2 regions of the Variovorax durovernensis genome follow, and region 1 is predicted to be linked to the other one. Evidence: predicted binding sites of a transcription regulator. Region 1 holds the regulator's gene; the other holds the start of a gene.
What was found. The regulator LexA, encoded in region 1, represses DNA repair genes until DNA is damaged. The targets are predictions, from matches to a motif close to ACTGTATNNNNATACAGT.
Positions count from the first base shown of each region.

Region 2: recA (recombinase RecA) is a predicted target of LexA. The motif match lies at 3,309-3,326, and genes of this name have one in related genera.

Region 1 covers NZ_CDRNCW010000001.1:3,945,892-3,951,509, reverse strand. The annotation lists gene ACWV14_RS18785 (3-hydroxyacyl-CoA dehydrogenase) at 1-53, opposite strand, end outside; gene ACWV14_RS18780 (MFS transporter) at 185-1,342, opposite strand; gene ACWV14_RS18775 (D-2-hydroxyacid dehydrogenase family protein) at 1,339-2,346, opposite strand; gene ACWV14_RS18770 (hypothetical protein) at 2,438-2,803, opposite strand; gene lexA (transcriptional repressor LexA) at 2,941-3,624, opposite strand; gene ACWV14_RS18760 (asparaginase) at 3,698-4,660, shown strand; gene adk (adenylate kinase) at 4,695-5,351, opposite strand; gene kdsB (3-deoxy-manno-octulosonate cytidylyltransferase) at 5,490-5,618, opposite strand, start outside.
Region 2 covers NZ_CDRNCW010000001.1:6,589,901-6,595,518, reverse strand. The annotation lists gene ACWV14_RS31335 (sensor histidine kinase N-terminal domain-containing protein) at 1-875, opposite strand, end outside; gene ACWV14_RS31330 (hypothetical protein) at 1,025-1,981, shown strand; gene ACWV14_RS31325 (response regulator transcription factor) at 2,010-2,684, opposite strand; gene ACWV14_RS31320 (MarR family winged helix-turn-helix transcriptional regulator) at 2,759-3,244, opposite strand; gene recA (recombinase RecA) at 3,389-4,495, shown strand; gene recX (recombination regulator RecX) at 4,540-4,998, shown strand; gene ACWV14_RS31305 (SRPBCC family protein) at 4,982-5,410, shown strand; gene ACWV14_RS31300 (mandelate racemase/muconate lactonizing enzyme family protein) at 5,420-5,618, opposite strand, start outside.

The DNA.
Region 1 (5,618 bases):
CGACCCATGGCGCCGGCGCCTATGACGCCGATTCGGGTGTAGTTCACTGTCATTTGCTGAAGATTTTCGCTGGTTGAGGGGTATCCGGCCTGCCGCGCAGGCGTCGACGCAAGCGCTGTCGTCACCTCCGATTTTGCAGTTGCGCGCGGGCGGGGCGTGACGGGTTTTACGCGGGGGCGCGATTTCAGGCCGGGCGGCGGCTGCGGTCGATGGCGATGCTCAGCGCGATGGCCACCAGCATGACGCCGAAGCCGACCCAGCTCATCCAGGCCGCCGCGTCGTGCGCCAGCAGCCAGCCGCCGAGCGCCGCGCCCACGGCCTGGCCGGTGTAGATGCCGGAACTGTTGAGCGCCACCGAGCCTGGCGCGAGGGCCGGCGCCAGGCCTACCAGGCGGGCCTGCTGGGCCGAATTGGTGGCGAAGCAGCCCAACCCCCAGGGCACCAGCACCACGGCCAGCCAGGCAAGCGTGGACGCCGTCGGCCACAAGAGCAGGCTCAGCGCGATCAGCAAGGTAGTGACCAGCACCATGCGCCCGGCCCCGACGCGATCGATGAAGCGGCTGACCACCATGTTGCCGATGAGCCCGCAGGCGCCGAACAGGGCCCACATCACGCTCAGCGTGGTGGCGTCCGCACCAAAGCTATGCTTGAGGATGGGGCCGAAATAGCTGAAGAGCACGAACTGCCCGGTGCCCTGCAGCGCCGTCACCGACACGATGCCCATCAGCACCGGACTGCGCAGCACGCGCGACCAGGCGGCGGCGGTGAGTGCCGCCGGGCGAATGCCGCTTGGCAGGGTGAGCCAGATCGACGCCGCGCTCACGACGCTGAGCAGGGCAATCGCCACGAAGGCCATGCGCCAGCCCAGATGCCCGCCGATCAGCGCGCCGATAGGCAGGCCCAGCACCGAGGCCATTGACCAGCCAAGGAAAACGAAGGTGACGGCGCGCCCGCGTTGCTCGGGCGGTACCAGCATGCCGGCGCAGGCCGCCGCCTGGGGCGTGAAGATGGCGGGGGCTATCACCGTGAGCATGCGCACCGGCAGCAGCGCGCCGAAGCTGGGCATGAGCGCCGCAAGAGCGTGGCCCGCCGCGTACCAGAGCAGGGTAAGGGCGAGCAGCTGGCGGCGGTCCCAGCCCGCGACGGCGGCGGCCAGCAGCGGCGCGCCGATGCACATCACCGCTGCCGCTGCAGTGATCAACTGGCCGGCGGTCGCGACCGAAACGGCCAGGGAGGCGCTGATTTCATTGAGCGTGCCGGGCACGACCATCACGCCCGTGCCGATCACGAAGTTGCCGGCCAGCAGCGCCCAGAGCGCACCCTTGGGCGCAGGCCGGCTCACCGGCGAACCTGCAGCGCGCCGGGATTCACGATGTTCGTGGGATTGCCGTTGATGTAGCTCACGACGTTGTCGAAGGCCTGGCCGAAGTAGCTCTCGTAGCTTTCCTGCTCGACGTAGCCGATGTGCGGGGTGCAGATGCAGTTCTCCAGCCGCAGCAGCGCATGGCCCTGCAGCGGCGGCTCGCTCTCGAACACGTCGATGGCGGCCAGCCCGGGACGGCCACGGTTGAGCGCCGCGAGCAGCGCGTCTGCCTCGACCAGCTCGGCGCGCGAGGTGTTGACGAACAGCGCCGTCGGCTTCATGCGCGAGAGGTCTTCGAGCGTGATGAGGCCATTGGTTTCCTCATTGAGCCGCAGGTGGACGGAGAGCACGTCGGCGGCTGCAAAGAACTCATGGCGGTTCTGCGCCACCTGGAAGCCGTCGGAACGGGCCTTGGCGCAGCTGGCTTCACGCCCCCAGATCACGACCTGCATTCCAAAGGCCTGCCCGTAGCGCGCGACCAGCTGGCCGATGCGGCCGTAGCCCCAGATGCAGAGCGTCTTGCCCTTGAGCACCGAGCCCAGCCCGAAGTTGGGCGGCATCGAGGCCGACTTGAGCCCTGACTGCTGCCAAGCCCCGTGCTTGAGGTTGCTGATGTACTGCGGCAGCCGGCGCATGGCGGCCATGATGAGCGCCCATGTGAGCTCGGCAGGTGCCTGGGGAGAGCCGGAGCCTTCCGCCACGGCGATGCCGCGCTCGGTGCAGGCTGCCACATCGATGTGGCCCGCGACACGACCGGTCTGCGAGATGAGCTTGAGCTTGGGCAGCTTCTCGATGAGCTGCCGGGAGATCTGTGTTCGCTCGCGAATCAGCACGATCACGTCGGCGTCCTTGAGGCGAACCGAGAGTTGCCCGATGCCCTTGACCGTGTTGGTATAGACCTTGGCTGCGTACGCGTCCAGCTTGGCGGCGCAGCGCAATTTGCGCACGGCGTCCTGATAGTCGTCGAGGATCACAATATTCATGGCGTGCCATTGTGCCTCGCAGCATTGGGATGTCGCACCCCCGAACGTTTGGATACCCACTGCCGACGGGCTCTCCCAGGGGTGCCGGGCCTCAGTGCAGGCGTGTGGAGCGGTGTGCGGCGATCATGGTTTCGGCCGCTTCGAGAGCCGCCAGCCGGTCAAGCTCCGCGCACACGTCGTCCATTCGGCCGGAAATCAAGACACGGTTGCTGCTGCGCTGCTGGCCCTTTCCGTCTACCACGCGTACCACGCGCAGCGGGCGCACGGTCGGGGCGGCTTCAGCCGCAGGGGGTGTCGCGCCGCACGACGGACGCACCGCAACGTAGCGCAGGCCGGCGGAAGTCTCGCTGTGATCGAGCGAGGCGTGGCGATGAGGGCGGCGCGCCGGGATCAAACGGCTGGCGAGCGATTGCAGCGGCATCCAGAAATCAGCAATGGCGAGGAGGGCGATTCCCATGTGAACTCCAAAAAAGTATGAGGTTGAACACAGGCAGGATTTCTTGAAACGGCCGCGACAGGGTGATGGCGACTTCGCGCCATACGCCCGCCACCTGTTGCGGCCGGATGAGTGCTGCTGCCAGCAGGCCCGCAGGCCTACATCAGCATGGTGTTGCGAATGAGGCCCACCGCGAGGCCTTCAATCTCGAAAGGCTCGCCGGGCTGGACGATGATGGTCGGGTAGTCGGGGTTCTCTGCGTGCAGCTCGATGACCTGCTTGTTGCGCTTCAGGCGCTTGACGGTGACTTCGTCGCCCAGGCGCGCAACCACGATCTGGCCGTTGCGCGCTTCCTTGGTGGCTTGCACGGCGAGCAGGTCGCCGTCCATGATGCCGGCGTCTCGCATGGACATGCCGCGCACCTTGAGCAGGTAGTCGGGCTGGCGCTGGAACAGCGTGTTCTCGACGTAGTAGGTCTGGTCGACGTGCTCCTGCGCCAAGATGGGGGAGCCTGCAGCGACGCGGCCGATGAGCGGCAGCGCCAGTTGCGCCATGCCGGGCAGCGAGAGCGAGAACTGGCCGCCTTCGCGGTGACGCGTTTCGTTCAGCGACCGCAGGGCGTCGCCCTTGAGGCGGATGCCGCGCGAGGTGCCGCTGACGAGTTCGATGACACCCTTGCGGGCCAAGGCCTGCAGGTGCTCTTCGGCCGCGTTGGCCGACTTGAACCCGAGTTCATTGGCGATTTCGGCGCGCGTGGGTGGCGCTCCGGTGCGGGCGATGGCGCTCTGGATCAAGTCCAGGATCTGCTGCTGGCGGGCTGTAAGCTTCACGGCGAACTGCATATGTGGTTCCTTGCGGCACTGGCTAGATATCCAGTACCTGTATTTTTAACCAGTTTTAAAAAGTTGACAAGCCATGCCTGATTTCCCTTCGCCTGAACTGCGCCGCGTGGTCGTGCTGGGCACCGGCGGCACCATCGCCGGCAAGGCTGCCAGCAGCGGCGACAACATCGGCTACACGGCCGGTCAGGTGGGCGTGGCCGACCTTCTGGGCGGCATCGAGGCACCCCAGGGCGTGACGCTGGTGGCAGAGCAGGTCGCGCAACTGGACAGCAAGGACATGTCGTTCGAGACTTGGCAAAAGCTCGCGCAGCGTTGCGCACACTGGTTGGCCGAGCCCGACGTGGCGGGCGTTGTGATCACGCACGGCACCGACACGCTGGAGGAGACGGCCTTCTTCCTGCATTCGGCGCTGGCGTCCGCGAAGCCCGTGGTGCTGACTTGCGCCATGCGGCCGGCGAGCGCGCTGTCGCCCGATGGTCCGCAGAACGTGCGTGACGCCATCGGCGTGGCTCTGGCAGCCGGTGCGAAGGGGGTGACCGTGGTGTGCGCCGGCGCGATCCACAGTGGCGCCGATGTCCAGAAGGTGCATACCTACAGGCTCGACGCCTTCGCATCTGGCGACGCGGGCCCGGTGGGCTATGTGGAAGAGGGCGAGGTCCGCCGTGTGAGGGCGTGGCCCGAGGGCGGGGCGCTGCCGGCCTCGAAGATCTTCGAGGCGGCTCCCGTTCGGTGGCCTCGCGTGGAGATCGTCATGAGCCATGCCGGTGCGAGCGGTGCTGTCGTCGAGGCACTGCTGCAACCCGGCAACGCCGAACCGGTCCGTGGACTGGTGCTGGCCGCCACGGGCAACGGCACGCTGCATCACGGGCTCGAAGCGGCCGCGCTGAAGGCGCAGGAGGCGGGCGTGACGGTGGTTCGTGCGACGCGCTGCATGAATGGGCGCATCCTGCCGAAAGCCGATGACCGGCTGCGGGACGCGGGCACGCTCACGCCGGTGAAGGCGCGTATCGCGCTGATGCTCGAGTTGCTCGGGTGAGGTGGTGGCCGCCCTGTCGGAGGGCGGCCGGCAATCAGCTGCTCAGCGCTGCGAGTGCGCGCTGGGTGATTTCATCGACCGTGCCCACGCCCTTGATGGCGCGGTACTTCGGCGCAGCGGCCGGATCGGTCTTGGCCCAGGCCGAGTAGTAGTCGACCAGCGGACGCGTCTGCTGGCTGTACACGTCGAGCCGCTTGCGCACGGTTTCTTCCTTGTCGTCCTCGCGCTGGATCAGGTCTTCACCGGTGACGTCGTCCTTGCCTTCCACCTTGGGCGGGTTGAACTTGACGTGGTAAGTGCGGCCCGAAGCCGGGTGCGAGCGGCGGCCGCTCATGCGCTCGATGATGTCGCCGAAGGGCACGTCGATTTCGAGCACGTAGTCGAGCTTGACGCCCGCCGCCTTCATGGCGTCGGCTTGCGGAATAGTGCGGGGGAAGCCGTCGAACAGGAAGCCGCTGGCGCAATCGGCCTGGGCGATGCGTTCCTTCACGAGATTGATGATCAGGTCATCGCTGACCAGTGCGCCCGCATCCATGACGGCCTTGGCCTGCAGACCGAGCGGCGTGCCGGCCTTGACGGCGGCGCGCAGCATGTCGCCGGTCGAGATTTGGGGGATGCTGTACTTCTGGCAAATGAAGGCCGCTTGCGTGCCTTTGCCCGCCCCGGGCGCGCCCAGCAAAATTAGTCTCATGGTGTCCTCGGACGGTTCTTAGATTTTGTGTCGCGCCAGGCGTCGGCTTCAGGGGCTTTGGGCAGGGCGGAGTTGCTTCGAGGATAGCACGCGTGCCTCCCGGGATTTGTCGCTGCCCCGACAGGCACGTCGAGCTCCTCAGGCCGTCGGGCCGGCGGCGAAGACCGCGCGCACGCGCGCCAGGTCTTCGGGCGTGTCGATACCCGGGCCGGGAGCCACGTGGCTCACGTGTACGGCAATGCGGTGTCCGTGCCATAGCGCCCGCAG
Region 2 (5,618 bases), 2.6 Mb from region 1:
TTGCTGGCGCGGCCGATCTGCTTGAGCGACTGCTTCAGCTCGTCGGCGTTGGCGCCTTCGCGCTGCGCCAGGTCGGCCTGCATGCGCAGGCCCGCCAGCGGCGTCTTGAGCTGGTGCGCCGCGTCGGCCAGAAAGCGTTTCTGCGTGCCGATCGAGTCGTTGAGCTTGTCCAGCAGCTCATTCACCGAAGACACCAGCGGCACCACTTCGAGCGGCACCGACGATTCGTCGAGCGGGCTCAGGTCGCCGGGGCGCCGTTCGCGGATGCGCGCCTCCACCACCGACAGCGGCTTGATGCCGCGCACCAGCGCCAGCCAGATCAGCAGCACCGCCAGCGGCAGGATCGCGAACTGCGGCAGCAGCACGCCCTTGATGATCTCGGCAGCCAGCACCGACTGCTTCTCGCGCGTCTCGGCCAGCTGCAGCAGCGAGGGCGGCACGTCGTCGCTGCCGCTGGCCAGCCACATCGAGGCCACGCGCACCGGCTGGCCGTGCACGTCGCTGTTGTGCAGGAACACCTGGTTGGGCGGCAGCGGCTCGTCGAGGCCGGGCTGGGGAATGTCGCGCTCGCCGCTCAGCAGCGTGCCGTGGCCGTCGAGCAACTGGTAGTAGACGTGGCCGGCGTCGTCGGCCCGCAGGATCTCGCGCGCCGACTGCGAGAGCACGAACTGCGTGTGCCCTTCCTTCACCGTCACCAGCTCGGCCAGCGCCTTCACGTTGTGCTCGAGCGCGCGGTCGAAGGGCGCGTTGGCAATGCCCTGCGCCACCAGCCAGGTGACGCCGATGCTCACCGGCACCAGCAGCAGCAGCGGCGTGAGCATCCAGTCGAGGATCTCGCCGAACAGGGAGCGCTGCGCGCGCTGGAAAAGCTTCAAGGGATGGAGTTCCTGAGGGCGTTGAGAAATATCCGCCAAGCGTGATTTTGTGCCGTCGCGCCGGCCCATCTCGTGGGCGTCGACCCGGTCGCCCGGTTGTAGTCTCTGCGCGCAGTTTCTGCAATTCGAAAAATCTCAGGGAGTGAATCATGAAGACCAAGTTACCGGGCGGCTGCCCAAGGCCGTTCTGGATTGCTGCGACCGTGCTTGCCACGGGAGTGGGCATCACGGCATGCGGAGGAGGAGGCGGCGGCGGGGGCGGCGCAGGGATGCCGTTGCTGCCGCTGCCATCGAGCTCGCCGGCACCCGCACCGTCGCCGGCACCCGCGCCCGCGCCCGCACCGGCAGCGAACCGTGATCCCGTGCCGGGCAGCGAACCGCTGCCGTCGCTGAGCGCGCCTCAGCCCGGCTCGACGGCCGCGGTGGGCAACGACAGCGAAGGCATCTACGGCTCGCTGCTAAACCTCGGCTTTGTCGGTGCCGACGGCTCCGTGGCCGCCAAGTTCGTCGTCGGCACGCTGTGGGGATCGATCAAGGTTTCTGGGCTCGACTGGTCCTTCAACCCCGACACGCTGTACTACTTCATCGACGCCTCGCCTGTGACGGGCTCCGGCACTTTCGAGTCGAAGAAGACGATGAGCGGAACCTATGCCTACGGCTCGCGCGAACCGTCGAAATTCGGGCCCCTGGGCTATGCCGCGGAGAACGCGCTCGCGGTGTCGCAGGACAGCGTGGTCGGCAAGTGGGCCAACACGGACACGAGCTTCGGCATCAGCGTCACGATCGAGGTCGACGACAAGGGGGCATTCACCGGCAAGACAGTCGGCGTGCAGATCGGCACCTGCAGCATTTCGGGCACGATCGCGCAGGCGCAGCCCGGCACGAGCAAGAACATGTACGGTCTCGCCCTGAGTGCGGTCAACGCCGCCACCGATGCCAAGGACGCCTGCAAGCTCAGGACCGATCTTCCCTACAAGGGGCCGGCCGCCATCGGCCTCGTGCCCGCCGGCAGCTTCGACAGCAACGGCTTCTTCCGCAACATCATGTTCCTGATCCGTACCAGCGACGGCTCCACGCTGTCGGCCGGCCTGCGCAAGCAGCCATAGCGGGGCGGCGCGTGGACTGAGGCCTCTGTCAGTTCTGGATCTTCTCGAGGCAGTAGCCCAGTCCGCGCACCGTGGCAATGCGCACCGGCCCCTTCTCGATCTTCTTGCGCAGCCGGTGGATGTACACCTCGATGGCGTTGAGGCTCACCTCCTCGCCCCATTCGCAGAGGCGGTCGACCAGCTGGTCCTTGCTCACCAGCCGGCCGGCGCGCTGCAGCAGCACTTCGAGCAAGCCGAGTTCGCGCGCCGACAGCTCGATCATCTTGCCGTCGATGGTCGCCACGCGGCCCGCCTGGTCGTACACCAGCGGGCCGTGGCGGATCGCGTTGCTGGTGGTGCCCATGCCGCGCCGCGTGAGGGCGCGCACGCGCGCCTCGAGTTCCTGCAGGCTGAAGGGCTTGGCCATGTAGTCGTCGGCGCCGTTGTCCAGGCCCTTGACGCGCTCTTCCACGCTGTCGGCGGCCGTGAGCACCAGCACCGGCAGTTGCGATCCGCGCGCGCGCAGGCGCTTGAGGATCTCGATGCCGTGCAGGCTGGGCAGCCCGAGGTCGAGGATCAGCAGGTCGAATTCGTCATGGGTCATGAGCGCGGTGTCGGCCTGCGAGCCGTTGGCCACGTGGTCGACCGCCGCGCCCGAGGTGCGCAGGCTGCGTAGCAGGGCATCTGCCAGCACCTGGTCGTCTTCGGCAATCAGAATCCGCATATGCGCCACCTCCGGCCTGTTTGGGGTGTCGGGCGCCCCGCGGGCGCCGTTCACGTTTGTCTCTGCCTCGAAGTCTAGCCCGCTGTATAGGCTTCCAGTCCGATGGTTACCACGGTGGCGATGTCGTTGCCCACGCTGCTGCGGAACTCGCGTTCGGCCTGCGTCACCGCGCCGTGGAAGGCGTCGAGCCAGGCCAGGCCGTCGGCGGTGAACAGCACGCGCCGCGCCCGCGCGTCGAGCGGATCGGGGCCGCGCGTGACCAGGCCCCAGGCCTCGCACTGGTCGACCAGCGCGCCCATCGCCTGCTTGGTCATGCCGGCGCGCCCGGCCAGCTCGGTGAGGCGCGAGCCCTCGCGCGCCAGGTGCCGGGTGATGTGGATGTGCGCCGCGCTCACCTGCGCGCGCGCCGCGAGGTTCGACAACGCCAGCGGCACGTCGACGTCGTGCGCCATCAGTTCCAGCACGCGCTCGTCGAAGCGGCGCATGGCATGGCCCAGCAGGCGGCCCAGGTGCGTCTGCCGCCAGGCGTCGGGATCGGTCGGAAAGGCGGCTTCGGTCATGCGCCAAATGGTAAAGCAAACTGACCAAAAAACAGGTTTACGCAGCGGCATCAGCCCCTACACTACTGTTCAAGCATCCAGCCTGTGGTTAAAAGCAGATGGGTGAAACCAGACACAAACCATTGATTTTCAAGGAGTTTCCACATGGACGCAGTCGTCAAGGGCGCAAGCATCTCGGTCGCCAACAGTGAAAAGGCCAAGGCCCTGCAGGCCGCGCTGGCCCAGATCGAAAAGCAGTTCGGCAAGGGCACGATCATGCGGCTCGGCGAAGGCGAGGCGCTGGAAGACATCCAGGTGGTCTCCACCGGCTCGCTGGGCCTGGACATCGCGCTGGGCGTCGGCGGCCTGCCGCGCGGCCGCGTCATCGAAATCTACGGCCCTGAATCCTCGGGCAAGACCACGCTCACGCTGCAGGTCATCGCCGCCATGCAGAAGCAGGCCGGCACCTGCGCCTTCGTCGACGCCGAACACGCCCTCGACGTGCAATACGCCCAGAAGCTCGGCGTGAACCTGTCCGACCTGCTGATCAGCCAGCCCGACACCGGCGAGCAGGCTCTCGAAATCGTCGATTCGCTGGTGCGCTCGGGCGCCGTCGACCTGATCGTGGTCGACTCGGTGGCCGCGCTCACGCCCAAGGCCGAAATCGAAGGCGAAATGGGCGACTCGCTGCCCGGCCTGCAGGCCCGCCTGATGAGCCAGGCGCTGCGCAAGCTCACCGCCACCATCAAGAAGACCAACTGCATGGTCATCTTCATCAACCAGATCCGCATGAAGATCGGCGTGATGTTCGGTTCGCCCGAAACCACCACCGGCGGCAACGCGCTGAAGTTCTACGCCTCGGTGCGCCTGGACATCCGCCGCATCGGCACCATCAAGAAGGGCGACGAGGCCATCGGCAACGAAACCAAAGTGAAGGTGGTGAAGAACAAGGTCTCGCCTCCGTTCAAGACGGCGGAGTTCGACATCCTGTTCGGCGAAGGCATCAGCCGCGAAGGCGAGATCATCGACATGGGCGTGACCGCCAAGATCGTCGACAAGTCGGGCGCCTGGTACGCCTACAACGGCGAGAAGATCGGCCAGGGCCGCGACAACGCCCGCGAATTCCTGCGCGAAAACCCCGAGCTGTCGCGCGAAATCGAGAACAAGGTGCGCGAGTCGCTGGGCATTCCGCTGCTGGCAGCCGACGCCGGCTCCACGCCCGAGAAGCCGCAGAAGGCCGCCAAGGCCGAGAAGGCGGACAAGGGCGAGTAAGCCCCCGAGCGCGGTCCCCTGCCGGGCCGCGCGAGCTACCCCGCATGGCATTCGACGCCCCGTCCCTCAAAGGCCGCGCACTGCGCCTCCTGAGCCAGCGCGAGCATTCCCGCGCGGAGCTGGAGCGCAAGCTGGCAAAGCATGAAGAAGAGCCCGGCACGCTGGCCAAGGCGCTCGACGAGTTGGCCGCCAAGGACTTCATCAGCGAGCCGCGCGTGGTGGCCTCGGTGCTCAACCAGCGCGCGGCCCGCTCGGGCGCGCTGCGGGTGAAGCAGGAACTGCAGGCCAAGGGCATCGCGCCCGAAGCCATCGCCGAAGCGGTGGCCAGCCTGCAGGAAACCGAAGTGGAGCGCGCCACGGCCTTGTGGCGCCGCCGCTTCGACGCCCCGCCCGCCGACGCGAAGGAACGGGCGAAGCAGATGCGATTCCTGATGGCGCGCGGTTTTTCGGGCGCCGTTGTGTCCAAGGTACTCAGGAGCGACTTCGATGAAATCGACGAATGAAGGTACTGCCGTCCAGTCCCGCGTCATCACCCAGCGCGTGGCCTGCGAATGGCGCCGCGCCTACGTACTGGCGGCCGACCCTAAGCGCCTGCCCGACTGGGCCAGCGGCCTGGCCAGGAGCGCGCTGGTGCCGCACGGCGACCACTGGATCGTGCGCACGCCCGAGAGCGGCGACGCCCGCATGCGCTTCGCGCCGCGCAACGACTTCGGCGTGCTCGACCACTGGGTCGCGCCCGAAGGCGTGCCCGAGGTCTACCTGCCCTTTCGCGTGATTGGCGTCGGGCCCGACGCCTGCGAGCTGCAGTTCACGCTGCTGCGCCAGCCGCACATGGACGATGCGGCGTTCGAGCGCGATGCGCAGTGGATCGCGCGCGACCTGCAGTCGCTGCGCAGCGTGATCGAAGCCGACTGACCGGCCGGCTCAGCCGCGCAGCACCAGCGGCGTGAACTTGCGCCGCGCCTTCAGCTGGTCGGCGTCCCACTCGATGCCCAGGCCGGGTGTTTCCGGCGCCACCGCATGGCCGTCCTCGATGCGCAGGCGGCTTGTCGTCAGGTCGTCGAGCTGCGGGATGTATTCCACCCAGCGCGCGTTCGGCACGGCGGCGCACAGGCTCACGTGC